DNA from 4 places in the Sphingomonas sp. GW822-FHT03G08 genome. Region 3 is predicted to be linked to each of the others. Evidence: predicted binding sites of a transcription regulator. Region 3 holds the regulator's gene; each other region holds the start of a gene.
What was found. Region 3 encodes LexA, which represses DNA repair genes until DNA is damaged. Its sites were predicted from a motif close to GTTCCNCNCTTGTTCT; they were not measured.
Positions count from the first base shown of each region.

Region 1: a site for LexA is predicted at 2,773-2,788, ahead of radA (DNA repair protein RadA). Genes of this name have one in related genera too.
Region 2: a site for LexA is predicted at 5,275-5,290, ahead of recA (recombinase RecA). Genes of this name have one in related genera too.
Region 4: a site for LexA is predicted at 1,717-1,732, ahead of AC1RJ5_RS01775 (ATP-dependent helicase). Genes of this name have one in related genera too.

Region 1 covers NZ_JBXAMZ010000001.1:1,323,976-1,331,349, forward strand. The annotation lists gene AC1RJ5_RS05935 (lipocalin family protein) at 106-669, opposite strand; gene AC1RJ5_RS05940 (hypothetical protein) at 709-1,257, opposite strand; gene radA (DNA repair protein RadA) at 1,391-2,761, opposite strand; gene AC1RJ5_RS05950 (glycosyltransferase family 4 protein) at 2,883-4,034, shown strand; gene AC1RJ5_RS05955 (DUF2218 domain-containing protein) at 4,078-4,401, opposite strand; gene AC1RJ5_RS05960 (PadR family transcriptional regulator) at 4,471-5,061, opposite strand; gene ubiM (5-demethoxyubiquinol-8 5-hydroxylase UbiM) at 5,319-6,479, opposite strand; gene AC1RJ5_RS05970 (replication-associated recombination protein A) at 6,585-7,374, shown strand, end outside.
Region 2 covers NZ_JBXAMZ010000001.1:307,717-315,090, reverse strand. The annotation lists gene AC1RJ5_RS01190 (dicarboxylate/amino acid:cation symporter) at 1-587, shown strand, start outside; gene trhO (oxygen-dependent tRNA uridine(34) hydroxylase TrhO) at 574-1,434, shown strand; gene AC1RJ5_RS01180 (glutathione S-transferase family protein) at 1,425-2,051, opposite strand; gene AC1RJ5_RS01175 (DUF1801 domain-containing protein) at 2,048-2,530, opposite strand; gene AC1RJ5_RS01170 (RNB domain-containing ribonuclease) at 2,527-3,921, opposite strand; gene recA (recombinase RecA) at 4,117-5,196, opposite strand; gene AC1RJ5_RS01160 (hypothetical protein) at 5,399-7,255, shown strand; gene AC1RJ5_RS01155 (MOSC domain-containing protein) at 7,265-7,374, shown strand, end outside.
Region 3 covers NZ_JBXAMZ010000001.1:949,878-957,251, forward strand. The annotation lists gene AC1RJ5_RS04120 (heme-binding protein) at 1-723, shown strand, start outside; gene AC1RJ5_RS04125 (hypothetical protein) at 881-2,047, opposite strand; gene AC1RJ5_RS04130 (glycoside hydrolase family 25 protein) at 2,060-3,103, opposite strand; gene AC1RJ5_RS04135 (molybdopterin molybdotransferase MoeA) at 3,463-4,650, shown strand; gene lexA (transcriptional repressor LexA) at 4,709-5,401, shown strand; gene AC1RJ5_RS04145 (EF-hand domain-containing protein) at 5,405-6,100, opposite strand; gene AC1RJ5_RS04150 (ComEC/Rec2 family competence protein) at 6,127-7,374, opposite strand, start outside.
Region 4 covers NZ_JBXAMZ010000001.1:428,724-436,097, forward strand. The annotation lists gene AC1RJ5_RS01760 (inorganic phosphate transporter) at 1-505, opposite strand, end outside; gene AC1RJ5_RS01765 (hypothetical protein) at 715-984, shown strand; gene AC1RJ5_RS01770 (hypothetical protein) at 1,064-1,555, opposite strand; gene AC1RJ5_RS01775 (ATP-dependent helicase) at 1,735-4,047, shown strand; gene AC1RJ5_RS01780 (S1 family peptidase) at 4,044-5,075, shown strand; gene AC1RJ5_RS01785 (hypothetical protein) at 5,199-5,633, shown strand; gene AC1RJ5_RS01790 (serine hydrolase domain-containing protein) at 5,760-7,247, shown strand; gene AC1RJ5_RS01795 (putative bifunctional diguanylate cyclase/phosphodiesterase) at 7,262-7,374, opposite strand, start outside.

The DNA.
Region 1 (7,374 bases), 370 kb from region 3:
GGATCCATTGGCGCTAGTGACAATGAGACTCACTACAGCCAGCCAGAATAGATCCCCGCCTTCGCGGGGATGACGATGAAGAAATGAGGCAACCTGCCGGTGCCCTCACCCCTGCCGCGTGATCCTGAGCGCCCAGCGGTCATAGCCCAGCGCCTCGACCCGCTTCATCACCGTCTGCGCCAGCGCCGCCGAGGGCACTGCGTCACGGCACAGCACCCACAAATACCGCCCGCTCGGTTCCCCGACGATCGACCAGGTGTAGTCGTCGTCATGATCGAGCACCCAGTAGTCGCCGGTGTAGAGCGGCCCGAAGAACGAGACCTTGAGCTTCGCCCCGGTCTCCTCGTCCGCGACGATCGCCTTGCCTTCCGAAACGCTGCGGTCGCCGTCCGGCCAGTTGTGCGTGCCGCTGTTGGTCACGCTGACCTTGCCGTCGTCGAGCAGCGCATATTCCGCCGTCACCGCGTCGAGCCCCTTCTCGAAGCGGTTCTCGTGCCGGGCGAGCTCGTACCATTTGCCGAGATAGCGTGTCAGATCGACCGGCTTTGCCGGCTCCGGCACCTTCTTGTTGATCACCGGCGGGCGCGTGGCGCGCGAATAGAGGAAGATGCCGCCGATCGCCGCAACCGCGACGCCCGAGGCAATGGAAATGGCAGTGCTTCGCTTCATCTCTTCACTCTGCTGCCTAAGGGACGGAAAGCAAAGCCCTCAATGCCAGGGCGTGCAGCTTCGTTCCGGGCTGGACAGCGGCAGGAACCGCACCCGGCGCTTGCCGTAATAGCTCAGGTCCATCGACACGCGCACCGGCGCACCTGGATGGGTATAGATATCCTGGTCGCCCCAGCGCCCATTGCCGGTCTCGCAATGCCGCCAGCCCTGCCGCTGCAACGCCTCGACCAGCTTGTACACGGCTTCCTGATGCCCGTTCTTCCACAGGGTGAGATAGGCGAAGCCGCCCTGCCCCTTGCTCCCGATCAGGTCGACCGCCGCTTCATAGGGGCCCTCGCCGAACAGCATCACCGGTTCGCGCCGGCAGCGCAGGCGGAACGCATCGATGCGCACGCAGCGGGTGAAGCCCGCCCTTCGCGCACCTTCCGCGTTTCCGCTCACCGGCAGCCCGGCAAAGGCGAGTGGGGGCGGCGGCGTCCGCGCGGGCTCCCGGCCGGCCACCAGGATGCCCGCCATCAGCGCCAATGCGCACAAGGTCGGCACCAGCATCCCCGGCCGCGTCCAATCGGCCGCCAATTCCCGCAGCATCGGTTGCTCCGACCGCCTCTCCTTCGATATGTTATTCCATGACAATGGAAGCAATTACAAGCCCATGGCGGTGAATGGAGATCATTGCCCTTCGCCGGGAAGCAACCAGGGCAACCATGTATCCCGCCTGCTCCTATCGCCCCAGCAGATGATCCACGAACTGCGCGAGCGACTTGAACCCCGCGAGCGACAGCCCGCCCTTGTCGTTCACCTGCGCCATCGGCGCCATCGCCCGCTCGAAGCCCAGCTTCGAAGCTTCCCGGCAGCGCAGCGCGCCATGCGCCACCGGACGCACTTCGCCCGATAGCGCGATCTCGCCGAACACCACGGCATCCGCCGGGATCGGCCGCTCGCTGAGCGCCGAGACCAGGGCCGCCGCCACCGCCAGGTCCGCCGCGGGATCCTGCACCCGGTAGCCGCCGGCAATGTTGAGATAGACTTCGCAGGTCGAGAAGCTCAGCCCGCAGCGCGCTTCCAGCACCGCAAGGATCATCGACAGCCGCGCCGAATCCCAGCCGACCACCGCGCGCCGCGGCGTCGCGCCGCTCGCCAGCCGCACGGTCAGCGCCTGCACTTCGATCAACACCGGCCGGGTGCCCTCCAGCGCCGGGAACACCACCGTGCCAGTCACGCTCTCGTCACGCTGCGTAAGGAACAGCGCGGAAGGATTGGTCACTTCCTCCAGCCCCTCGGACTGCATCGCGAACACGCCGATCTCGTCGGTGCCGCCGAAGCGGTTCTTGACGGCGCGGAGGATGCGATACTGGTGGCTGCGCTCGCCCTCGAACGCCAGCACGGTATCGACCATATGCTCGAGAACGCGCGGCCCGGCGATGCTGCCGTCCTTGGTGACATGGCCGACCAGCACCACCGCCGTTCCCCGCTCCTTGGCGAAGCGGATCAGCTCGCCGGACGAGGCACGCACCTGGCTCACCGTGCCCGGCGCACCTTCGATCAGGTCCGAATGCATGGTCTGGATGGAGTCGATGATGAGCAGCGCGGGCGGCTCGCCCTCGCCCATCGTCGTCAGGATGTCGCGCACCGATGTCGCCGCGGCGAGCATCACCGGCGCCTTGCCCAGCCCCAGTCGCCGCGCGCGCAGCCGCACCTGGTCCGCCGCTTCCTCGCCGGAGACGTAGGCGACCTTGAGGCCCCGCGAGGCGATGCTGGCTGCCGCCTGCAGAAGGAGCGTCGACTTGCCGATGCCGGGATCGCCGCCGATCAGCGTCGCCGAGCCCTCGACGAAGCCGCCACCCAGCGCGCGATCGAACTCGGCGATCCCGGTCGAGGTCCGCTCGGGCAGCGCGATATCGGTGTTGAGCCCGGTGAGCATGATCGCCCGCCCACCGGACTGAAGGTTATGCTTCGCCTGGAACGGCGTCACGTTCGCGCCGGAATCCTCGACGAGTTGGTTCCACTCTCCGCAATCGGCACACTGCCCCGCCCATTGCGAGGAGACCGAGCCGCAGGCCTGGCAGACATAACGCTTCTTGAGTTTCGCCATGGCGCATGCGTAGAACAATCAGGGAACAACTGTAAACCCCGCGCATCCGCGCCCGAGCCGGGACAATTCGCCACACCGCCGCAATCTTGCTCCCCGAGCGCGCGGATTGTATGCGCCCGCCATGAAGCCCACCGAGCTCCGCGTCGCATTGTTCAGCGGCAACTATAATTATGTCCGCGACGGCGCGAACCAGGCGTTGAACCTGCTCGTCGGCTATCTGCTCGACAAGGGTGTCAAGGTCCGCGTCTATTCGCCGACCACCGAGACCCCTGCGTTCCCGCCCACCGGCGACCTGGTCAGCGTGCCTTCGCTCCCCGTTCCGGGCGGTCGCGACGAATACAGGTTCGCCAAGGGCATCAAGGAAGTGCTGCCCGATCTGGAGGCCTTCGCGCCCAATATCGTCCACATCTCGGCGCCCGAGATCCTGTGCCACCGCGCAGTGACCTGGGCGCGCGAGAACAACGTCGCCGCCGTCGCCTCGGTCCATACCCGCTTCGAGACCTATCCGGGCTATTACAGGATCGGCTTCGTCACCCCGCTGCTGGTCCGGATGCTGACGCGGCTCTACAACCGGGTCGACATGCTGCTCCCGCCCGGGCGCGGCATGGTCGAGCTGCTGCAAAGTTGGGGCGTCACCAAGCCGATGCGCATCTGGTCACGCGGCGTGAACCATGACCGGTTCAATCCCGGCCGCCGCAGCCTGGAATGGCGCCGCGGCCTCGGCATCCAGGACGACGAAGTCGCCGTCGCGTTCCTCGGCCGGCTGGTGCTCGAAAAGGGCCTCGACATCTTCGCGGAGGTGGTCGCCGAACTGCAGCGCCGCGGCGTGAAGCACCGGGTGCTGGTGATCGGCAAGGGCCCGGCGCAGGACTGGTTCGCCGAGCGCGTGCCCGATGCGGTGTTCGCCGGCTTCCAGGCGGGCGACGATCTCGGCCGCGCGGTCGCCTCGATGGACGTGTTCTTCAACCCCTCGCTCACCGAGAGTTTCGGCAACGTCACGCTGGAGGCGATGGCCGCCGGCGTGCCGGTAGTCGCCGCGCACGCGGTGGGCCCCGTGGGCATGGTCGAGGAGAATGTCAGCGGCGTGCTGGTCCAGCCCGGCGCGGGCGCGGTCGGCCGCTATGCCGATGCGATCCAGCATTATTGCGAGGACCACGAAGCGCGCCTGGCCGCCGGCAAGGCCGGCCACGAAATCGCCAGCGCCTATGTCTGGGACGCGATCAACCAGAAGGTTCTGGACGCGTATCTTGAGACGATCGAGCGGCGGGGATAACTCCCCAATCCCTCTCCCGCCTGCGGGAGAGGGAAAGAAGCATTCACTTCCAGCTATACTTCAGCCCATCCTCGCGAAACGCGAAGCGATCGAGGTGCCGCTCCACCGCGCCCTTCAGCCCGTCGAGCTGCTCGGGCGAGCTTGCGTCGATGCGGATGTCGAGCCCGGTCTCGGCGACGTTGAAGGTCACCACCGCGTCGCCCGGATGATCGGCGCCGCGCGCGTCCTTCGGGAAGATCACCGTGCCGTTCTCCGGCGTGAACTCGACCTGGAGATTGTGCTGCCAGTGCTTGCACAGCTGCTGCAGGTAGCGGCTGGCATGCTCGGTCGGGGTCAGCGTCTCGGCCGAGAAGGTGGTGAGGGTCATGTGTCCGTTCTCCATGGGCGGCGGCACGATCCCGAGCCGCCGCCGCAATAGTCCGAGCCGAGGCATGGCTCAGAGCCGTTCGATCTTCCGCGCCGCCTCGTCGAGGATCTCGGCGACGTTGTGCAGCATGTCGGGATCGACGCTTTCGCCCGCAAGGCGCTCCTGCAGCACGGTGCGCAGATTGCCCATCGCCCGGCGGATCGGCCCGCCATCGGCGCGCGCCCGCATGCCGGCCAGCTGGGTGAGCCGCTCGAACAGCGCCTCCACTTCCTCCGCCCGCTCGGCGAGATGTGCTGCGCCCGCATCGGTGATCGCGAACTGCTTCTTGGCGCCTTCGCTCTTGCTCTCTTCGATCAGGCCCATGTCGTCGAGCATGGTCAGGGTCGGATAGACCACGCCCGGGCTCGGGGCATAGGCGCCGCCGGTGCGCTCCTCGATCTCCCGGATCAGGTCATAGCCGTGGCGCGGCTGCTCCTCGATCAGCTTGAGCAGGATGAGGCGAAGCTCGGTGCCGTCGAACATGCGGCGGCGTCCGCCGCGCTCGCCATGCCCGAACCCGCCGCGCCCGCCAAAGCCGAACGCCATGGCGAAGTCCGCCCCGCCAAAGCCGCCGCGGCGGCCGAAATGCATGCCGCGATGGCCGCAATGATGATGTCGCATAATAACTCCTGTACGACTCTTGATGCGCACAAGATATATCTTTAACTGTTTTTGACAAGGGCGGTGCTTGGAGAATTTCACCCTTTTTCCTCCCCTCCCTGCAAGGGAGGGGTTGGGGGTGGGTTGCGCCCCCGGTCTTCCGGGGGCGCCCGGCGAGACGGCCTGCGGAAACAGAAAAGGCCGGGCATCGAGCCCGACCTTTTCTAACTCACCCCTAACCCCTCCCTTGCAGGGAGGGGAATTTCTAAAGCCCTGCCCTACCGCGCCATCAGCATGTTCCGAACCCCCGTCCGGAAGATCGGCAGCCGTGCCCCCAGCCGCAGCCCGGTATGCCGCATCACCCGGGCGAGCGGGCGCTCATCGGTATAGAGCGTCACCAGCAAATTGGTGCCGAGCCACAGCGGCCGCGCCGCCGCGCGGTGCCCCTCCTCGTACGACCGGATCACCTGCTCCCCCGCAATGTCCCGCCCGTGGCGCAGCGCCTCGCGGATCTCCGCCGCCAGCAGATCCTGCCCGCTCAGCCCCAGGTTGAAGCCATGCGCGGTCACCGGGTGCATCCCCACCGCCGCATCGCCGATCAGTGCCGCCCGCCGCGCCCCGAAATGCTTCGCCCAGGTGGTGACCAGCGGATAGACATGGCGCGTCCCCGCCATCTCCATCGGCCCCAATATCCCCGACGATCGCTTGGTCAGCTCCTTGGCCAGCGCCGCATCGGGCAAGGTCGCCAGCCGCGCGATCGCCCGCTCGGGCAGGGTCAGCACCACCGAGGTCATGCCGTTGTTGAGCGGCAGCAACGCGATCGTCTGGCCATGGCCGAACCATTCGGTCGCGACCTGTTCATGCCATTTCGTATGCGAAACGCGGCACACCAGCATCGATCGGCCCAGCCGGTTGATCTCCGCCGCGATCCCCAGCTGCTCGCGCACCGGCGACATCCGCGAGTCCGCCGCGACGAGCAACTTTCCGCGTATGGAGAGTCCGGTCGACAGGGTGACCTCGGCACAGTCCCGCGTCGTCCGCGCGCTGCCCAGGCCGATCCCGCAGGCGAGCCGCAGCCCCGGCTGATCCTGCACCGTCTCGAACAGCGCCTGGCGGATCAGATGATTGGAGACCAGCCAGCCGAGCGGCTGGCCGTCATGCCCGGGATCGAAGTCGAGCGCGAAGGCCGATCGCCCGTTGCGCACCCGCGCGGCCTGGAGCGGCGCCGCCTCGGGGATCCGCTCCCACACCCCCATCCGCTCAAGGATCGCCCGCGATCCGTGCGTCAGCGCGATCTCGCGCCCGTCATAGCCCGGCTCGGCCAGCGCGGCGCGCGGCTGGCGCTCGACCAGCAGCACCTCCAGCCCGGTGTCCCGCAGCGACCGGGCAAAGGCCAGCCCGGCCGGGCCACCGCCCACGATAATGACGTCGCAATCCATGGCGCTACTCCTTCGCCATGCTCATGCACCTGCGCGCGCCCGTGCCAATTGCGTTTGATCAAAGCCAAGGATGCACAATTCGTCGTCTGCGCTTATCTAGCGTGCATGGCAGACCTTTTCGCCGCCCAGGAACCGAGCTTCGCCCCCGAGACCACGCCGCCCGATGGCCCGCTGGCCGATCGCCTGCGCCCGCAGGATCTCGCCGACGTCGTGGGACAGGAGCACCTGACCGGCCCCGAAGGGGCGATCGGCCGCATGGTCGCGGCGGGCAAGCTCAGCTCGATCATCCTCTGGGGCCCGCCCGGCACCGGCAAGACCACGATCGCCCGCCTCCTCGCCAATGCCGTCGGCCTGCGCTTCGTCGCGATCAGCGCGGTGTTCTCGGGCGTCGCCGACCTCAAGAAGGTGTTCGCCGAGGCAAAGGAATATGCGCGGCTCGGCCGCAGGACGCTGCTGTTCGTGGACGAGATCCACCGCTTCAACCGCTCGCAGCAGGACGGCTTCCTGCCCTATGTCGAGGACGGCACCGTCACCCTGGTCGGCGCCACCACCGAGAATCCCAGCTTCGAGCTCAACGCCGCCGTGCTCAGCCGCGCCCAGGTGCTGATCCTGCGCCGGCTCGATCATGAAGCGCTCACCCGCCTGCTCGACCGCGCCGAGGCGGCGGAGGAACGCCCCCTCCCCCTCACGCCCGAGGCGCGCGACGCGCTGGTGGCGAGCGCCGACGGTGATGGCCGCTTCCTGCTCAACCAGGCCGAGACCCTGTTCTCGGTCCAGTTCGAGAAGCCGCTCGATCCCGCGGCACTCGGCGATTTCCTCCAGCGCCGCGTCGCGGTCTACGACAAGGATCGCGAGGGTCATTACAACCTGATCTCCGCGCTCCACAAATCGGTGC
Region 2 (7,374 bases), 640 kb from region 3:
GCGCCTGCTTCCTGATCGTCGGCCCGCGTACCGGCACGCTGCTGCGCTATCTGCGCGACCCGATCCTGCTCGGCTTCTCCACCGCTTCGTCGGAAGCCGCCTATCCGCGCACGCTCGACGCGCTCGACCGGTTCGGCGTGCCCCCGCGCATCGCCAGCTTCGTGCTGCCGCTCGGCTATTCGTTCAATCTCGACGGCTCGATGATGTACATGACGTTCGCGTCGATCTTCATCGCCCAGGCGTACGGTATCCACCTCGACTGGATGACGATGATCCAGATGCTGCTGATCCTCATGGTCACCAGCAAGGGCATCGCCGGCGTGCCGCGCGCCAGCCTGGTCGTCATCACCGGCACGCTCAGCCACTTCAACATCCCCGAGGCCGGCATCCTGCTGATCCTCGCCGTCGATCATTTCCTCGACATGGGCCGCACCGCGACCAACGTGATCGGCAATGCCGTCGCCAGCGTCGTCGTCGCCCGCTGGGAAGGCAAGCTCGACGCGCCGGGCGATCCCGAGCCGGCTGTCCTGCCGATGCACGGCACCACCACCAAGACCGACAGCTTCGAGGATTATGGCCAGTCCTGATCCCGCGGCAGTGCCCGGCGCGGACCTGCCCGTCCGCGTCGCGGCACTCTACCAGTTCACGCGCTTTCCCGATGTCGAGAGCCTGAAGGCTCCGCTCCTCGCCTTGTGCGAGGGGCTGGGCATCAAGGGCACGCTGCTGCTCGCCAATGAAGGGCTGAACGGCACCATTGCCGGCAGCGACGACGCGATCGCGCAACTGCTCGACCATGTCCGCGCCCTGCCCGGCTGCGCTGGGCTCGACGTGAAATATTCGCGCGCCGCGGCGATGCCGTTCGACCGGATGAAGGTCCGGCTCAAGCGCGAGATCGTGACGATGGGCGAGCCGGACATCGATCCGCTCACCGATGTCGGCCATTATGTCGCGCCCGCGGAGTGGAACGCGCTGATCGACGCGCCGGACACCATCGTGATCGATACGCGCAACGCCTATGAAGTCGCGCTAGGAACGTTCGAGGGCGCGATCGATCCGGAGACGCGCAGCTTCCGCGAGTTCCCCGGGTGGTTCCGCAAGTTCCGCGCCGCGCGCGAGGCGGACGGTCCGATGCCGCGCGTCGCGATGTTCTGCACCGGCGGCATACGCTGCGAGAAGTCGACCGCCTTCCTCAAGGCGGAGGGCATCGACGAGGTCTATCACCTCAAGGGCGGTATCCTGGCCTATCTGGAGCAGGTCCCACCCGAGCAGAGCCGCTGGCAGGGCGAGTGCTTCGTGTTCGACCAGCGCATCACCGTCGATCATGCGCTGCAGCCGCGCAACCGCAGCCTCTGCCCACGCTGCCAGGGCCTCATCGCCAGTGAGGATGCGCCCTGCCCTGCCTGTGACGATCTGGCCTTCCGGGATCACGCATAGGCATAGGGCCCGCCGGCGGTCAGCGCCGCCTGATAGGCCGGGCGGGCGTGAATCTTCGCGATCCAGCCAGCGATGTGCGGGCGGCCTTCGGTGGCATTGGCACGGCTGACCGCGGCTTCCAGCGGGAAGCTCATCATCACGTCCGCAGCGGTGAATTCGGCCCCGGCGAACCAGGGCCGCGCGCCCAGCTCGCCCTCGACATAGTCGAGATGGACGTCGATCATCGGCTGGAACTTCTTCTGCGCCATCTTGCCGAACAGCGGCACCCGGCTCAGCACCAGCTTGGTGAAGAGCGGGGGCATGAGCGAGCCCTCGGCATAGTGCAGGAAATGCCGCCAGCGCAGCGCGTCTTCGCGGTGTCCCGGCGCGCCCAGCTTCCCATCGCCCAGCGCGACCAGATATTCGACGATCGCCCCGGTCTCCGCAATCGCCTGCCCGCCATGTTCGATCACCGGCGACTTGCCGAGCGGGTGCACGTGCCTGAGCTCGGGCGGCGCCAGCATCGTCGCCTTGTTCCGCTCGTAGCGCCGCACCTCATAGGGCAGGCCGAGTTCCTCAAGCAGCCAGAGCACGCGCTGCGAACGGGAATTCTCGAGATGGTGGACGATTACGGTCATGCAGCTTCCCCTGGACGGCGCGGGCGTTGCCGGGCCGAGATCGACTTGACGATGGTCCGCCCGCCCTGTGGCGGCAAGAGGCGCTTCGCGCGATCGAGCGCTGCGTCGATCAACGCGATCACCGCCGGTTCGTCGAGCAGCGCCACGTCCTTGAGGCAGACATAGCGTCCCACCTTGCCTTCGCCCTGCAACAACCCTTCCGGATCGGGCAGGCCGACGCCTGGGAGGAAATAGAGCAGGATGTTTCGGGGATAGATGGCGAGGCTGAACACGGCCTCGGACGTCTTCTCGCCAGGGCCGTAGCCGATCGCCAGCGCGTTGTAATTATCGTAGACGAGTTCGGTGGCGCCGGGCAGCCGGCTCCGCAACACCGTCCGGGCGGCGCGAACACGGTCGGCAATCTCCGATGTGAAGCGATCGATGAAGACCTCCACCTGGGCCGCAGTCGCCGCGGAATCCCCAGGATCGGCGGGTGTCATGCCCCACCCCCGACTGCTTCGAACTGGAGCGCGCGCTTCGCCGGATCGGCATCGACCAGCTTCACCTGCAACGCGGTGCCGGGCGCCGCGCCGGGCGCATCGATCCGGGTGACCACCGGCAGGTCGGAGAGCTGCATCCGCGCGCCGCGCATGTCGACATCGGTGACAACGGCGGCAAAGGTCTCCCCTTCGCGGCCATCAAGGATCACGGCTTCGGCAAGGTCGATCACCGCGCGGTCGATCTGGCCGCCCAGGGCATCGGCCCGGCCCATCACCTTGGGCAGACGTGCAAAGGCGTCGCTGACGGCCCCGGGCACCGGCTGGCCGTTCATCACCGCGAGCGTGGCACGGATCACATAGCGATCGGCGAGCCGGCGAAGCGGCGCGGTGGCATGAACATAGGGCGCGGCGACCGCGGCATGCCACGGCGCCGCTTCGGCGCTCCATGGCGCATAGCTCGCGCCCTGCCCTGCCCGGCGGATCGCAAGCATCAGCGCCGCCTGATGCGGATCGGCCGCATCCAGACCGTCGCGGAAGCGCTCGAGCGGCAGAGCCTCGGGCCATGCGATGCCGAACGCCCGGGCGCTGTTGCGCAGCCTGGCGACCGCCGCGGCATCGGGCTCGGCCATTACCCGGAACAGGCCCGTGTGATGGGCCTGCAGCACCTCCGCGATCGCGAGGTTCGCCGCGAGGGACAAGGCAGCATTCTGGTCCTCGGACGGATGCCGCGCGCGGAAGGCCAGCGCATAGCCGCCATTAGAGCGGCGGGCGACTTCCTGCTCCGGCGGATCGACCCGCGACGCACCGCGTGCGGCTTCGGCCAGCGCGATACGGCGTGCCAGTTCGGCGAACTGGGGTGGTAGCTCGCTGTCAGCCACTGTTTCATAGGCGAGCTTGGCGCGGCTGCGGACCAGCGCGCGCTCTGCTTCCTCGAGCTTCACCGCACCATCGGGAGCGACGCGGACGGTGAAGATCACGGCGGGACGGGGGCCATCGGGGAGGAGGCTGGCCGCGCCTTCGCTCAGCACCGGCGGATAGAGGCTGGCCTTGCCGTCGGGCAAGTAGAGCGTCGTGCCCCGGCGCCAGGCCTCGGCGTCGACCGGATCACCGTCCGTGACGAACCAGGCCACGTCGGCGATGGCGTAGCGCAGCAGCAGGTCATTGCCGCTGGTCTCGATCGCCAGTGCCTGGTCGAGGTCGGTGGCGCTGGCGGGATCCAGGGTGACGAAGGGAATATCGGTTCGGTCGACATGCTCGCCTGGTATCCGCCTGGCGGCGATTTCGGCGGCTTCGAGTACCGGCTGCGGAAAGGCAGGCGGAACCTGATACTGGCTGCGAATCGCGGCAAGGCCATGGGCCAGCACGCAATCGGGATCGAGAACGGCCTTCATGCCCGCACCTTAGCGCGCCCGGCGCCGGTGCACAGTTCTCAAAATTCGCCGCTCGGCGCGACAGGCGAGGGATTCGAACCGCCCTCCCCGGAAACGGGAAAGACCCGGCGCGGGGCAACGCGCCGGGTCTTCCGATGGGGCTGAGCCCGTGACCGCTGCCACACGCGTCGCACGCGGGCGCGGCCTGATATTCCATTATAGATCGTCGTCGCCGTCCTCGGCGTCGGGACCCGCCATAAGTCCCTCGGCAACCTTCTCGGTGCGCGCGCGGATCGCCTTTTCGAGACGCTCGCGCAGCTCGGGATTGTCGCGCAGGAAGTTCTTCGAATTCTCGCGGCCCTGGCCGATCCGGACGCTGTCGTACGAGAACCAGGCGCCCGACTTCTCGACCAGCCCGGCCTTGACGCCGAGATCGAGGATCTCGCCGATCTTCGAGATGCCCTCGCCATACATGATGTCGAACTCGACCTGCTTGAACGGCGGCGCCACCTTGTTCTTCACCACCTTCACACGGGTGGTGTTGCCGATGATGTCCTCGCGGTCCTTGATCTGGCCGGTGCGGCGGATGTCGAGGCGGACCGAGGCGTAGAACTTGAGCGCATTGCCGCCGGTCGTCGTCTCCGGATTGCCGTACATCACGCCGATCTTCATGCGCAGCTGGTTGATGAAGATCACCATGCAGCGCGAGCGGCTGATCGAGCCGGTGAGCTTGCGCAGCGACTGCGACATCAGGCGGGCCTGGAGGCCGACATGGCTGTCGCCCATCTCGCCCTCGATCTCGGCGCGCGGCACCAGCGCGGCGACCGAATCGACCACCAGCACGTCGATCGCGTTCGACCGGACAAGCGTGTCGACGATCTCGAGCGCCTGCTCGCCGGTATCCGGCTGCGAGACGATCAGCTCATCGATGTTCACGCCGAGCTTCTTGGCATAGACCGGATCGAGCGCGTGCTCCGCGTCGACGAACGCGGCGACGCCGCCGGTCTTCTGCGCCTCGGCGATCACATGGAGCGCCAGCGTGGTCTTGCCCGAGCTTTCCGGCCCATAGACTTCGATCACGCGGCCGCGCGGTAGGCCGCCGACGCCGAGCGCGATGTCGAGCCCGAGCGAGCCGGTCGAGATCGCCTCGACCTGCATCGCCTCCTTGGAGCCGAGCTTCATTGCCGAGCCCTTGCCGAAGGCGCGGTCGATCTGCGCCATTGCGGCGTCGAGCGCCTTCTGCTTGTCCGAAGAAATCGCCATGTTGCCGTCAATCACCTTGAGCGAAGCTGCCATTGGAAGTCCCCGTCGCTAGAAGGTTTAGCACGCTGCATCAACCTGTGTTGGAACGCCGTGTATCGCCTTTGTTCCGCAAGAACAAGAGCGGAACGAAATTTTTGTTCCATAATCGTTCCACCTGGCCGGCAACGAGGCCGCGCCGGGCTTTCCCTGCCCCCTTCGCTTCAATAGGCTGGGCCCCGAATACAGGGGGAATGCAATGCGCGTGGCGACCGGAACGCTGTTCGGCAGGAAATCGCTCACGCTTGTCGAAGCGGGCGAGCCCGGCGCCGACCCCTGGCATTTCCTGGCATTCGAGGATGTCGAGGCACGCGAAATCATCCGGTTGGATGCGCGCTACCTGCTCGTGATCGGCTGCCGCGCCGCGCCCGAAGTGGATCCGGTCGCCCTGTTCGACCTGGTGGAACGGCGGCGCGTCTTCGAGATTCGCAGAAAGCGGCTTTCCTCGAATCGCTGGTGTTATTCGCCGGCGCGCCGCGCGTTCTTCTTCGCCCAGCATGACAAGGACTGGCGCTTCGACACCCTTTACGAGCGAGCGATCGACGGGGAGATCGATCAGCAACATCGTATCGACGGCTTCCGGATCAGCGAGTTCGAGGCCCGCGAAGACGGTACCATCGCGTGCGTGGAACAGGGCCTGCACGAGGACCGGATAGCGATCCTCGATCCCGCGACCGGCGAAGTGCGAATGACCCATCTCCCGCACCCGCCGCATGGGAGCCAGCCCGAAACGCGCCTGCGCTGGCTGAGCCCCGACGGGTGCTGGGCGCTGCGCAACCATCTCGACACCCTGCCCCGCGCCAGCGGGCGCACCGGCCTGCTTGCGCGTTTCCTGCGCAGCGCCCCCGCGGACAAGGCGCGCCACCCGGACCTGAGCGATGGCGAGCAGCGCTTCGGGATCGCGCTGGACCTGGTCCCGCTCGATCCCGAGGGAGCGAAGCTCACCATCGTCATCCGCTACATGTCGCTCGCCGAGTTCAGGGGACTGCCCAGTTTTGGCGAAGTGCTGGATGCGCTGGCCAGCAGCGGCGAGCCCCTGCTTCCGCTGCGCGAAGGCAGCGAGGAGCCGATAGAAGACAAGCTGTTGCTGCACCTGCTGCACCATCTGAATGGCCTGGCATGGGACGCGGACAGCAAGGGGTTCACGGTGTTCTTCGCCGACCTGCAGCGCCATGTGACGATCGACGGCGAGATCGGACCGCTCGAGCCGGTCACCAACTGGCGCGAGCGGGACAAGCTGCCATCGCTGTCAGCCGACGTTGCGCGCGAGACAGCCAAGCCCATCTTGCGCGGCCGATCGAGCCAGCAGGTGGCGCTGGCCGACCTGAGCGGCGGTGCCATCGCGGCCGCGCTGGACGAAATGCGCCAGCGGATCGAGACGCAGGGGCCGGAGGCGCTGGCCTTCGCCGGGGTGCTTGCCTTCCGGTTCAAGACGAGTGGCAAATCGATCGCCGAGAAGGCGCTGTTCCAGGCGGTGCGCGACCTGCCCGCCGACGAGCAGGCGGCGCTGCTGCCGCCCTTGCGGGCCTTGCTGGCCAGCTATGGCAGGACGGCGGGCTCGTCCTGGCTCTCCTCGGGCAGTTCCGACACTGCCCCCGGCGCGCTTGCCGAAGCCGCGCTGGCACTGGCCGAGCTGGACGAAAATGCCTTCCTGTATCTGCGCGAATGGATCGCCGCGCTCGATCAGGAACATGACCAGATCGCCTCGGAAAAGCTGTTTCCGATCATCGCGCGGCGCACGCGCTTTGCGACGCCCGAGGCGCTGCGCTTCGGCCTGTGGTTCTTCCTCCAGCAATGGCAGACGGTTTCCTATCAGGACCACTGGCTGGGCCTGTTCGCGGCGGCGCCCAGCGTGATCGAGCCCGCGCCCTTTGCCCGGATGGCGCTGGAGGAAAGCCGCGTGGTGGTGGCTGCCAGCGAGGGCGCCAGCAGCCTTGAAAGCGGCCTAGTCAATCTGTGCGAGGAGATGCCGGACGATTTCTGGGGCAAGGCCGCCACGCGCGAGCTGGAGCGGCTGTTCGGCGAGGCGATTGCGATGGAAGCGGACAGTCGTTAGCCCGGCGCAATGACCCGCATCGTCGGCCATGTCAGCGCGCTCAACCGCTATCCGGTCAAGTCGATGGCCGGCGAGCGGCTGACCACGGCCGAGCTCGACTGGCAGGGGATCGAGGGCGA
Region 3 (7,374 bases):
CAGGCAGACCAGTCGCTGATGGCGCTCGACTATGAGCAGGTCACCGACCAGATCGCGACGGCGGACTTTCCGCACAGCAATGTCCTCGGGCCGACCAGCCCGCCCGGCAACACCATCCACCACGAGCCCGGCCTGTGGCTCAACATGCTCGACCAGTTCACCGACGGCTTCGACATCGCCCGGCTGTCGACCGTGCCGCACGGCGACGCGGTCCTGGCGCTCGGGCGGAGCGTTCCGCCGATCGACGGCCCGCCGGTCATTCCCGATGTCAGCGGACTGCCGCTCAAGGTGAAGCAGGACCTCGATAGCCGCTATCTCGCACCCTACAGGCACTTCCACGACAACCCGTTCATGGGCCTGTTCGATCCGGTCCACCCCGCCGCGCTGCTCCAGGCCGCCAATCAGGGCGTCGACATCGTCCGCACGACCGTCCTCGACGTCGATACCGAGGCGGAGACCGGCGGGATCCACAACATCCCCTTCGTGGTCAAGCATGCCAACGCATCGTCGATGCGATCGACCTTCTGGATCCAGGAACTCGCCGAGCAGGATGCCCGAGGCAAGCCGAAGCTGCGCCTGCAATATCTCCAGATCGTGATGATCGATTTCGATCCGCGGACGGCGGGCCTGCCCGGCCGCATCGTGTGGCCGCATATCTCGATCAACACGATGCAGAAGGTCGAGGACACGCCCGAGGAGAAGGTGGAACTGCTGACGGCGTGAGAGGCGCGCGGGCCGGCCAAGCGATGCTGCCCGGCCCGCGAGGCGATCCGGTGTCGGGGGTCGAGCCCGGGGGTCGGACTGCTGCCTCTGCGAACTCCGCCTGCCCATCAGGGCGGCGAATCTAGGCTGATCGCGGGGTAGGTTAAACCCTCGTGCGCTAGGGGTTGTTCGCTACTCGTCGGCCAGCAGACGGCTTCACATTTGTCCGCCGAACATATTGCAATCCATAGCCATCCTGCTTGACCTCGACCGGAAAGAGACGACTAAGATCGATGTGTTCGGCAGGTCCCGGTCCGGGCGGCGACTTCACACCGAACACGCCCCGCGCCGTATATTGATGCACGATGCAGCGGTTGCCGCCATCGGCCGAAAGACACAATCGGTGCGCTCCCTTGCAGCCCGCGCTGGTCCGCTGATTGCACGTCGTCCAATCGACCTCACCGCCGTCATCACGATAATTCGCGAGCCACACCGGCAACCCATGATAGGTAGCGAAATCGTCGATCCGGCCATTTATCAAATAATCTGTGAACACGCTTGGACTGGTGTAGAGTACAATAATCGCGTCGGGAAAGGCCGCGCGAAATTCCTGGATCCAACCCGCAACTTTGGACGCGTAGAGGCGAGAATAGCGCAGGCGGGTCGTGGTCTCGCGATTGATCTCATCACCACGCACTGGGAGCGGCGCATAGGAACCAAGCCCATGCGCCGCACGCCACCTCATCGCCGACTTGCCAGAGGTATCGAGCTTGTCCTCGACATCAAGGAAGACCACGCGTCCGGAGATTCCCCCAAAAGAGCCCTGAAGCGCGCCATTCGTGGCCGAGCGATAAAGGACTATCATGTCGCGCGCTTCCGCCCGCCCCGTCTCCGCCATTGCGGCATAATCGGCGTTGCTCGGATCGGCCGCTTCAAAACGTTCCCGGTTAAATCGATAGGCGCTGTCCATTCCTAAGTAGAAATAGGGCCACACCGGGATACCTACACGTGCAAGGCCAGCGGCATGGCTGGCAAAAACGTGCGCTTGGTTCGGGGCATATTTGAGGATCGCGAATTGCGTTCCGCAGCGCTTCAACTCATCATAGTCCGCGTGGGCCTGATAGCGATAGAGATCCACGCCGTGGCTGACTTCTTGTGGCCCGGAAGAACTTGCGAGATCGAGAAATCCGTCGACGACGACTCCCCCGTCATTGCCCCACGGATCAGGAAGATCAAACTTGCCTGGTGCCATAGCGCGCGGATGCGAACAGGGCGCCGCCACCGCAATGCCGTAGCTGAACAAGAATGTCAGGCCAAGGATCAGGGCCTGCTGAATGCTGCGCATGCGCGAACCTCCCTAGCGATAGAGTTGGAGATGGGATCGCAGATCTGCCTCGCTGCCGAAGAAGCGATTGACGTCGAGCACGGCATCGTTGCGATAAAGCGCGAAGCCACCGTACGAAGAATATTGCTGGAAGATGCAGCGATCGGGCCGCGAATCCGGGCGACAAAGCCGATCCAGGTCTTTGCGCTCCATCGGATCATCAGGTGATGGCGCTCCCGCGCTGGCCAGATGGTAGCTGATCCAGACTGGCAGATCAGCGAGGCCACATATGTTCTGGGCGAGGTCGTAGTCTCGCCAGAAATCAGCCGATACGAACAGGATAACGGCACTGGTTTTTGTTTTGGGCCGTGCGTGCACCCTGGCAATGAATTCGCATGCCATGCGTCCGATCACAGCGCCATATGCGCGTCGATCTTCCGCAGTCGCGCCAGGCAGAGGATCATAGCTGAGATCCAGCGCGATCGGCAGGAATGCCGGCACATCCGTTTCAGTCAACCGATCCGGCAGGGTTTGGAGGCGCAGCACCTGATCAAGATGATCAAGGAAGATATCTGCCTGCATCTGCGCAATTGCAGCCGCGTCGTTCATAATCGCCCGCATGAGACCATCCTTCGCATCCGCGGTGGCGGATGCCCAAGATTTCGCCCTTGCCGGAAGGAAACTCATGTTGTGATAGGGGCCGGTCAACAGCCCAGCATCGCGGGCTGCCGCCCAATGCAGGCGAAACAGCTGGCTTTCATTTGCTTCCTGCGTGCCAGCCGACAAGCGCACATAGGCGAAGCGCGCACCACAAACGCGCGCAGCGTTGAAGTTGGTCTCGTCCTGATACTTGGAAACATCAATGCCAGGCACCGATGGTCGTCCCCCGGGCAGATCGACGAAACCTTGGAGCCTCGGCCCGCTATTGCCCGGCATGCCAGATCGCGTGATACGTGCCGGAACCGCTTGCACGTTGATCGGCGCTACAGATCGCCGACAATCAAGCTCGGTGTCTTCATGCGTCGGAACCTGCTGTGACGCTACGGCCAACAGAGCGCTAGAAAGTAGTGCGAACATGGCCAAGCCCCCAGAGAGCCAAATGCACGCATACCAGAGAAAAATATCGGTATTGATACCGATGAAACTCCAATCAACTCTGCCTGCTCCAATTCCATCCCTCAAGTAAAACCCTTGGCAAAATTGAACCATTTCGGTTTCTTGTCATGCGGCCACGGCATATCTCCTATCACCTGAACCACTTCAACAACCCACCATCGCTAGAATATCGCCTCTCCATATCTTTACGACCTAAGAAGCGCTCCCCACTTGGCTGACAATGTCAGGAGCACAACGAAATCAACTTCTCGGGATGATGACCGCGTAACTCCCGCACCACCTACTGGCGCACCCCCGCCCGCTTGCCCTAGGCAGGCGCCATGCCCGCCGCTCTCCTCCCCGTCGCCGAAGCCCAGCAGCGCCTGTTCGCGCGCGCCGCCCCGCTCGCCGAGGAGGCGGTGCCGATCGCCCTGGCCGCCGGACGCTGGGCCGCCCGCGATGTCCTTGCCCGCCGCACCCAGCCCGCCTCTGCCCTCTCGGCGATGGACGGCTATGCGATCCGCTTCGCCGATCTGCCCGGCCCCTGGCAGGTGATCGGCGAGAGCGCTGCCGGGCGCGGCTTTGCCGGCGCGGTCGCCCCGGGCCAGGCCGTGCGCATCTTCACCGGCGCCCCGCTGCCGCCCGGCGCCGATACCATCCTCGTCCAGGAGGAAGCCGCGCGGGAGGGCGATCATCTCGCACTGGCCGGCGAAGGCCCGCTGCGCCTTGGCGGCAATGTCCGTGCGCGCGGGCTCGATTTCAGCGAGGGCGATGTATTGCTCCGCGCCGGATCCCGGATCACCTCCGCCGCCCTCGCGCTTGCCGCCCTGGCCGGCCACGCGACCCTGCCCGTCCGCCGCAAGGTCCGGGTTGCGCTGCTCTCCACCGGCGACGAGCTGGTTCCGCCAGGCGCGCCGCTCGGGCCCGACCAGATCCCCGAGACCAACCGGCTGCTGCTCACCGCGATGCTGGCCGATCTTCCGGTCGAGCTGATCGACCTCGGCATCCTGCCCGATCGCCTGGGCGTGCTCGAGGCCGCGTTCCGCGCGCTCGACTGCGATCTGCTCGTCACCACCGGCGGGGCCTCGGTCGGCGATCATGACCTGGTTCGCCCGGCGCTGCTCGCGGCGGGAGCGGAGATCGATTTCTGGAAGATCGCGCTGCGCCCGGGCAAGCCGATGATGGCCGGGCGGCTCGGCGAGGCGATGCTGCTCGGCCTGCCCGGCAATCCCGTGTCGGTGTTCGCCACCGCGACTTTGTTCGTGCGGCCGCTGGTCGCGCATCTGGCGGGGGCCGCCGATCCCTTGCCGCGCAGCCGGTCGGTGCCGCTCGGCGAACCGCTGCCCGCCACGGGCGCGCGCGCTGACTATCTCCGTGCCGAGCTGGTGGGGGGCCGCGCCTTTGCCGCGACGATCCAGGACAGCTCGATGCTGCGCACGCTGGCACGGGCGACGTGCCTGATCGTGCGTCCGGCCGGGGCGCCGGAGGCGAAAACGGGCGACTCGGCGGAAATCCTCGACATCGCTTGACAAGCGCGCGGAACATTGCATAAACGTTCGCAGTCTGTTCCACGCCAGGAGAAACCGGATGCTCACGCGCAAGCAGCACGAGCTCATCTGCTTCATTGCCGATCGGCTTGCCGAGACCGGCGTCTCGCCTTCGTTCGAGGAAATGAAGGAAGCGCTCGATCTCAAGTCGAAGTCGGGGGTGCATCGGTTGATCTCTGCGCTGGAGGAGCGCGAGTTCATTCGCCGCCTGCCGAACCGCGCCCGCGCGCTCGAAGTACTCCGCATGCCCGAGCGCGGCGATGCGAAGCCGGCCGCTGCGGCCAGGTCCGCCGCCCCCGCGGTGGCCGTTTCGAATCTCTCCCCCTCCGCGCCCCTGCCATCTCCCGCGAACGATGTGATCGAGATTCCGCTCCACGGCCGCATCGCCGCGGGTACGCCGATCGAGGCGCTGGAAGGCTCGTCGATGCTCCCGGTTCCCGCGGCCTTGCTGGGCGCGGGCGAGCATTATGCGCTTGAGGTGGCCGGCGATTCGATGGTCGAGGCCGGTATTCTCGACGGCGACTATGCGCTGATCCGCCGTACCGAGACGGCACGCGACGGCGAGATCGTCGTGGCGCTGATCGACGATGCCGAGGCGACCTTGAAGTATTTCCGCAAGGAAGGCGCGATGATCCGGCTCGATCCAGCCAATCGCGACTATAACGCCCAGCGCTACCGTCCCGATCAGGTCCGCGTGCAGGGCCGGCTGGCCGGCCTGCTGCGCAAGTACTGAGGCTCAGGCCAGGAACTCGTTCCAGGCGACCTTGCCGTCGCCATTGCGGTCGAGTTCCTGGAACGGCGCCACATCGGGCTGCCGGCCGAGGAATCGGAACAGGTTCCACGCGGCGGCATATTCGGCGGGCGAAAGCGTGCCGTCATGATCGGCATCGAGCAGGTCGAAGCCGGCGCGGAACATCCTGAGCCGGTGCGCCGCGAATTCGGCGAAGCTGACCCTGCCGTCCCGATTGGCATCGGCCTTGGCCAGGGTGAAGTCGGACGCGGAAATGGCAAAGGGCCGCAACCCCCGAATATCGGGCATCGAGGCCCGGCGCAGCGGCAGCGCCATCACCCGATGCTCCCCGCACCAGATTCGCGGCTCGGCGCGCTTCGGACCGAATTCGTCGGGGGTGAGCACTCCGTCATGATTGCGATCGAACGCGGCATAGCTCGGCCGGAAATCCGGTGCGGCAGTCACCGCGACAGGCATGGCCAGCCCGATCGCCCCGATCATCCCTACGGCGGCCAAAGGGCGACACCAGCGGCGCAACCGGCTTGGCGCAGGCGCGTCGCCGGCGAGATGCGCATCGACATAGCCGCGCACCACATCGCTCGCCGTCCGCCCTTCGGCCCGGCATTGCTCCATGAAGGCGCGCTTCACCGCATGGGGCAGCCGCACTTCGATCGTGTCGCTTTTCTTCGGGTTCCGGATCATGCTGCGAGGAGAGCCCGAAGCCCCTGTCAGCGCCAGCGATTTCGTGTCCGGACAGGTGCAAGTCCCTGCTCCGGCACATAGACCGGCTGCACTTTCGGCGGGTCGCGCCAGGGATGCCGCCCTCCGCCACGCACCATCGCCACCCGACCGCTGGCAAAGGCGATCGCCAGCCCGCCGGTCCTGTCCAGCTGCGGCCGATCGAGCTTTAGCCAGCGCGGCGCGCAGCCCGCCGGCAGGCGCCGGTCGCTGATCACCACATCGACCTTGCGACATAGCGTAGTGAATTCGGCCCAGGGCAAGGCATAGCCGCTCCGCGTCGCCGCAACCCGCCACACCCGCCCCCCGGCACGATGCTCGATCAGGCACAAATCGAGGCTGCAAGCAGCCCCCGGCTGGTCGGACAAGGCAACCGGTTCGACATCGCTGCCGCCGGTTTCCGCGAGCATGTCGCGGGTATAGTCACCCGCCCGATCGCGCAGCAGCGCCATGCTGCCATCGGCCATGCGGATCGCGAGGTGCCGTCCGTCGCCGGTCACGATCAGATCCGGCGCCGGCGTGGCGAGCATCCAGCCCAACCCCATGACAAGCGGCACCGCCCCCGCCCAGCGCACGTCCGTCCGCCAAAGCGCCAGCCACAGCCCGCCCGCGACCATCAGCGCAAAGGCGCCGCCCGGCATGGTGGGGAACGCCGCGACCGCGCCCGGCGCGGCAGCCGTGGTCCGTGCTATCCAGAGCAGCAGCTGCAGCGCCTGATCGGTAAGCCACCAGGCCGGCCAGCCCAGCCCCACCACATCGAGCAGCAGCGCCAGCGCTTCCAGGGGCATGATCACAAAGGTGGTGAGCGGGATCGCGACGATATTGGCGAGCGCGCCGTAAATCCCGGCCTGGTGGAAATGAAACAGCCCGATCGGCATCAGCGCGAGCTCCACCGCCACGCCGGTCAGCAGCAGCGAACCGATACCGCGCAGCAACGCCGCCCCCCGCCCCTCCTCGCGCTTGCCGAACCAGCGGTGCATGAATGGACTCTCGTGCAATGCGACGATCGCCGTCACCGCCGCAAAGCTCAGCTGAAAGCTCGCGCCCGCGAGCGCCTCGGGCCAGAGCAGCAGCACGATCACCGCACCCGCCGCAACCAGCCGCAGCGTGATCGCCTCACGCCCCAGGCTCAGCGCCAGCAGCACCAGCAGGGCGGCGACGCAGGAGCGGATCGTCGGCACTTCCGCGCCGGTGAGCAGCGTATAGCCGATCGCCGCCAGCGCGCCCGCCCCCGCCGC
Region 4 (7,374 bases), 520 kb from region 3:
TGGGCAGGCCGATATACCAGGTGCCCAGGTTCCACAGCACCGCCGCGAGCAGCAGTGCGAAGATCATCGCGAAGCCGCCCGAGGATCCCACGTTGAGGATCAGTTCGACCGGCAGCAGCGTGATGATCGAATAGGCGACGGCGCCCGACGACAGCATCACGCCGAGGAAGTTCCAGAAGCCCGACCAGACGACGGCGAAATGGGCGGGCATCGAATTGGTGTAGATCACCGTCGCGACGGCGTTGGCGGTATCGTGGAAGCCGTTCACGAACTCGAAGCCGAGCGCGATCAGCAGCGCCAGGCCGAGAAAGAGGAACACGCCGGTGGCCAGCTCCTCCCCTACCCCCTTGGTGTCGGTCAAAACGCTCCAGCCGGCAAAGGCCAGCCCGCCCACCATGATCGCCGCGAACAGCAATTTGGCGAGGGGATGCGTCTTGTAGTCGAATCGGGGGCCGGGCTGCGGTTGGTCAACCGGTGCGGCTTGGTCCAGAGCGAGTGATGCCATGATATGCGCGCCTCTGGCCGGAGGGTGTGACAGCCTTATGACAAACGCATGACAGGCCCATGGATCGGCCAGTTTGCGTCATTCCGGCACGCGATTACGGGTCCTGTTCGGGCCAGGGCGGATTAGCACCGAATGGGCCCCAACTCACTTTGCCAAAACCCGCGGGGCGTCGGACAACCGGAGTGCCTGATGTTGGCAAGGAGACAAGAATGAAGGAACTTTCATTGCTCGCCGCCTGTGCAACGCTTGCCCTGATGGGCTCCGCGATGCTTCCCTCTTCGCAAGCCATGGCGCAGACCAATCCGAACTGCCTGCCTGAGCTGACTCCGGACGCACCGCCGCCGAACCCCGAGGACAATTGCGACGAGGTCGGCAATCCCGAGGAAGGCGGCACCGACAATCCGCCGCCTCCGCCGCCGATTCCGCCCAGTGCTTTCGCACGGGCCGACGCGATCGCGCTCCGCGAGATCTACGTCTAGATCCGCTCCTGGCGAGACGGTTGGGCGAATCGCGCAACCGTCTCCATCCGCCGCCATCAGCGCGGCGTGTCCATCGATTTCAGAAGCGCAGCTGCATATAGGCCTTGGGCCCCGGCTTGATCCCGCGATTGCCGCCCGGCGCGCTCATGAAGCCGCGTCCGCGCAGCCGCCGCAGCCAGGCGAAGCCCAGCTCGACCTTGTCCGACGCCTCGAAGCTCAGCCGCGCCCCGGCATAATGGCGGGCATCGCGTACCATGCCGCGATCCGCATCGAAGCGCGGGGCCTGCGCCACGGCGCTCAGCCCCAGCCAGGTGTGCCCCAGCACTTCCTTCTGCACGGAAAAGCCATAAGAGGCCTTGGTCTCGTCCGCCCGCCAGGCTTCGCTCGGCTCGCGCACGGTCGCGCTGGTCCGCAGCCACAGGCCGGAGACATGCTCCTCGTTCTTCACCCGGATTTCCGGCCGCAGCACCAGATAGGCGGTCTGCGCCGCCGCAATCGCCTGAGCACATGCCGGCGCACAGGCGAAAACCGCCCCCGCCGCCGCAATCAGACTCGCCCCCCGAATCATCATTATCCCAGCTCCCCAGCTGCGGGATTTGGCCGCCAACCGATGGTTGACGGCAATTAGGTATTATTGCGGGTTTGTTGCAGGCGCTAGTGCATTGTTGCGATTGTATTTCCGATGCCTGTGCATAACTGCTCCTGCGCGCGGAGCTTGCGGCCGCCCAAAGCGTTCCCTAGTTGTTCGCCATGACCCTGCCCGTAGAGACCGACAATAACGCCCCCTATCTGAGCGGCCTGAACCCGCCCCAGCGCGAGGCGGTGCTCACTTCCGAAGGGCCGGTGCTCGTCCTCGCCGGCGCCGGCACGGGCAAGACCGCGGCGCTCACCGCCCGCCTCGCCCATCTGCTCTGGACGCGGCGCGCCTTCCCGTCCGAGATCCTGGCGGTCACCTTCACCAACAAGGCGGCACGCGAGATGAAGGAGCGCGTCGGCCGCCTCATCGGCGCTGCGGTCGAGGGCATGCCCTGGCTCGGCACCTTCCATGCGATCGGCGCCAAGATGCTGCGCCGCCATGCCGAGCTGGTCGGGCTGCAGAGCAACTTCACCATCCTCGATACCGACGACCAGCTCCGCCTGATCAAGCAGCTGATCCTCGCCGCCGATCTCGACGAGAAGCGCTGGCCCGCCCGCCAGCTCGCCGGGCTGATCGATGAATGGAAGAACAAGGGCCTGACCCCCGCCGAGATCGGCGCCGGCGAGGCCGAGCGCTATGCCAATGGCCGCGGCGCCGCGCTCTACTTTCTCTACCAGGAACGGCTGAAGGCGCTCAACGCCTGCGACTTCGGCGACCTGCTGCTCCACATGCTGGTGATACTCAAGACCCATCGCGACGTGCTGGAGAGCTATCAGCAGCGCTTCCGCTACATCCTGGTCGACGAATATCAGGACACCAACGCCGTCCAGTATCTCTGGCTGCGACTGCTCGCCCAGGAGCGCAAGAACATCTGCTGCGTCGGCGACGACGACCAGTCGATCTATTCGTGGCGCGGCGCGCTGGTGGAGAACATCCTCAAGTTCGAGAAGGATTTCCCCGGCGCCAAGGTGATCAAGCTCGAGCAGAATTACCGCTCGACGCCGCACATCCTCGCGGCGGCCAGTGGCGTGATCGCCAACAACAGCGGCCGCCTCGGCAAGACGCTCTGGACCGACAAGGACGAGGGCGAGAAGGTCAAGGTGCTCGGCGTATGGGACGGGCCCGAGGAGGCCCGACGCGTCGGCGAGGAGATGGAAGGCCTCAATCGCGGCGGCAAGTCATTCGACGACATGGCGATCCTCGTCCGTGCCCAGCACCAGACCCGCGAGTTCGAAGACCGGTTCATCGCGATCGGCCTGCCCCACCGCATCCTGGGCGGCCAGCGCTTCTACGAGCGCATGGAGATCCGCGACGCCGTCGCCTATCTCCGCGTCATCGCCCAGCCGGCCGACGACCTCGCCTTCGAGCGCATCGTCAACACGCCCAAGCGCGGCCTAGGCGACAAGGCGCTGGCGAAGGTCCACCAATATGCCCGCGCGGCGCAGGTGCCGCTCACCGTGGCGGCCGCGCGCATCCTCGATACCGACGAGCTGACGCCCCAGGCCCGCCGCGCGCTCGGCAACCTGGTCGGCGACATGGCGCGCTGGCGCGCCATGGGCAACGACCTCCAGCATCCCGACCTTGCCCGCATCGTCCTCGACGAGAGCGGCTATACCGCGATGTGGCAGGCCGATCGCACCGCCGAGGCCGCCGGGCGCCTGGAGAACCTCAACGAGCTCGTCCGCGCGATGGAGGAGTATGAGACACTCGGCGCCTTCCTCGAGCACGTCTCGCTCGTCATGGACAACGAGACCAATGCCGACGAGCCCAAGGTGACGATCATGACGATCCACGCCGCCAAGGGCCTGGAGTTCGACACCGTGTTCCTGGTCGGCTGGGAGGAAGGCATCTTCCCCTCGCAGCGCGCGCTCGACGAAGGCGGCCTGGCGTCGCTCGAGGAAGAACGCCGCCTAGCCTATGTCGCGATCACCCGCGCGCGGCGAAAGGCCTTCATCCTCCACGCCGCCAATCGCCGCATCTACGGCCAATGGAACTCGTCGATCCCCAGCCGCTTCGTCGCCGAGCTGCCCGAGGCGCATATCGACAGCGAAAGCACGATGACCGGCGGCGCGAGCCTGTGGCAGGCGAACTGGAGCGAACGCAGCGACCCCTTCGCGGATGTGTCTCGCGGAACGGGAAGAGGCCCGGGCTGGCAGCGCGCCGCGGGCGTGGACATGAAAAACCCCGGCGGCAGCTTCACCTCCCGCACCTTCAACCGCGAACCCGCCCGCGTGGTGGAAAGCCGTGCGTCCGCCGTGAGCTTCGGTGCCAAGGCGCGCGACGACCTGTCGCTGGGCATGCGCGTGTTCCACCAGAAGTTCGGCTATGGCGTGATCGCCGAGATCGAAGGCAACAAGCTGGAGATCGACTTCGAACAGGCCGGGCGGAAGCGGGTTATGGATAGTTTTGTGAGTCTAAGCCAATGAGCCTGCCCGAAAACTGGCACTTCAATTTCGGCCGAAACCTACATCTGGAGTTCAAGAAGTTTGAGCAGGAGCAATTTCCTGACCTAGCTTCCGATCTTCCCGGGTCAGGAGTTCTCGGAGTGCATGGTCATTATGACGACGAGATCGCTATCATACGTTGGGAGGTGAAGGGGGCTGGTTTTATTCTGGCCTTCGGGCCACTGGACGAAAATGAGTTCTTAGAAATTAAGCGTATTGCTGGCAGTGAGCGAGATTTTTCTAAGCTTAGAAACATTGATGGATTAGAAAAATACTATTCTCATCGAGAATTGATAATGCTCGCAGATATGAAGGGCGGCGATGCCAACTTCGATCAAATGCTTCGTCAGTCGGAAGATTGGTACAACGATATATGTTTAGCCAGGGCTGAGCAGTTAAATGTTTCTCGGATAACCCGCGTAATACCTAAGCCGCCAATCTGGGATGTTGATTTAATATCCAAGAGCTGCTGGGTTATTCAGAGTGAAATGGGTATTTCTCAGGGAACTGCGGTGGCGCTGGAGGGGGTTGGTTGGGTCACTTGCTCGCATGTTGTTAGCAAAGATGGAAAAAATATATATCCAGATTTGGATTTTTTCCATCCGTCGAACGAGAATGTTAAAATTAGGCCGAGATTAATATCTATAAATGGCGTTCTGGATTTAGCTGTGTTTGAAATTCCTGCCGGAACTTGTACATTGAATCTCTTTCATGGCCCAGAAATCGTCAGTCATGAGCATGTTGCGGTTTGCGGATATCCTAATTTTTCTAGTGGAGCCGGGTGTTTTATATCTCCGGGGTTGGTGGTTTCACATAGAATGCAAAGTGGGGTCCGGAGAATTTTAACAAACGCGGGCATTGTGGCTGGCATGAGTGGCGGGCCAGCGGTGGTTGGAAATAATCAGGTTGCAGGCATATGCGCGAATGGTGCGGAATATGCCTTCGATTTACGAGATACTGAGGATCAGTCTATAATTCCAATTGCAGCACTCCAGATAATGCTGAGCTGAATTCAGCGTAAATTTGTGTTGGGTATATTCGCAATGGCCGATGCCGCCCTGCAACTCGGCGTCCCCGTAGAACGGATCTGAAAACCCTTCCAATGTAGGAAATCGTCTGATCTACCCTCATAGATGGACGACACTCTCGACAATCCGCCTGATGACGGGCCCAGCCGGCTCGACTTCATTCCTGTACCGCTGGCCAATGTTCGCCACGATGGCTGGACGGAGCAGCGACAGCGCGACTTCGTCAAGGCTCTCCTCGCGATGGGCTCGGTGCGCCACGCCTGCCGCGCCGTCGGCAAGACCCGGCAATCGGCGTACAAGCTTCGCGATCGGCCCGGGGCCGAAAGCTTCGCCGAAGCCTGGGATGTCGCACTCTCGATGGGGTATTGCGACGCCTTCGACCGCGCACTGGAACGCGCGACGGTCGGCGTCACGACGCCGCGCTTCTACAAGGGCAAGCAGGTCGGCACGCGGCATCGGATCGATTGGCGCCTTGCCATGGCGGCGCTCAACGGCATGCCGCCCGTCCCTCCACAACTGCGCAAGAATGTTGCGAGATGAAGAGCGCTTGCGGGAACTATGTCAACTTCTCGCAGCTGCACGACACCAATGCGTATTACATAACCATTACACCCTTGACGCACGTCGCGCTACAAATGTAGCCTCGTAGGCGAAAGGGATCAAACCATGCAGCACAACGCCTACCGACCCCGCCTCAACCGCCGCCAGCTCCTCGCGCTGATGCCCGCTACCGCCGGCGCCGCGCTCCTGCCCGGCTTCGCCCGTGCCGCAACCTCTGCCGACCCGGTACAGGCGCTGGTCGATGATTTCGTGAAGAGCGGCAAGGCGCCCAGCGTGTCCGTCGCGGTGATCCGGGACGGGCGCACGCGCTTTCACAACGCCGGCATCGCCAATCGCGCCACCAGCACGCCGGCCAGCGAGCATATGGTCTATGAGATCGGCTCGATCTCGAAGACCTTCACCTCACTGATCCTGGCCCATGCGATCCGCGAAGGCCGGGCCCGGCTCGACGACGATGTCCGCAAATACCTCCCGGCGGGCTATGACAATCTGGTGCGCGACGGCCGCCCGGTGCGGCTGGCGGACATGGTCACCACCACTTCCGCCCTGCCCGACAATGTGCCCGACTGGATGGCCCGCTTCAGCAAGCTGCCGCCGAACGAGCTGGCCTTTGCGGTGGCGAAGCTGCTCGACGGCTATGACCAGCCGCAGTTCCTCGTCGATCTCAAGGGCGCGCAGCTGGTCGATATGCCCGGGCACCTGCCGCGCCACAGCAATGTCGCCTCGCAGCTCCAGGGCGTGGTCGTCGAGCGGATCTATGGCGCGCCCTATGATGCGCTGCTCGCCCGCTTCGTCGAGAAGCCGCTGGGCATGCGCGCCGGTGGAGCATCGGTGCCGCCCGCGCTGTTCGCCATCGGCTATGCCACGGACGGCACCGAACGACCCACGCTCGCAATGCCGGTGATCCGCGCCGCGGGCGGGCTGCATTATTCGGCGGCGGACATGGCGCGCTATCTCTCGGCCCAGATCGCCGCGACCGATCCCGCCATCGCCCTCACCCACCAGCCCCTGTTCGGCGCGCCGGGCGCCGGGCAGATCGGCTTCCACTGGGTGATCGGCAAGACGGCGGACAGCCAGACCTATCTGCGCCATTCGGGCGGGACGCTCGGCTTCTCCAGCTATTGCGACTTCTATCCGGCCCAGCGCTACGGCGTGGTCGTGCTCGCCAACAGCTCCGGCGCGCAGAGCACGGCGCAGGGGCTTGCCGATGCGATCCATGCGGCCTTGTTCGGGCCGCCCAAGGGGCTGGTGGCGCTCGAGGCCGCGCTCGAGAAGAGCGACTATGCCGATGTGCCCGGCACGATCGCGTCGATAAAGGCCCGCTTCCCCGAACTGCACCTCAACGAGGATTTGGTGAACGCCTGGGGCTATCGCCTGCTGCGCGACAAGCGTCCGGCGGCGGCGCGAGGCATCTTCGCCTGGAACGTGTCGGCCTATCCCGACAGCTGGAACGCGCATGACAGCCTGGCGGAAGCGCTAGCCGAGGCGGGCGACAGGCCCGGCGCGATCGCGGAGTATCGCCGCTCGCTCGAGCTCAATCCGGGCAACGACAATGGCAGGGAGGTTCTGGAAAAGCTGCAGAAACAGCCCTGAGCGACCGGGCGGCGCTAGACCTCGATCCCGTTCCACTCGGTGGTGGTGTGGAAGGCGGGCAGCGCCAGCCCCTCCTCCGTCTTGGCGACGAGATTGTGGCCCTGCTGCTGCAGCCCGGCCTCGCCAA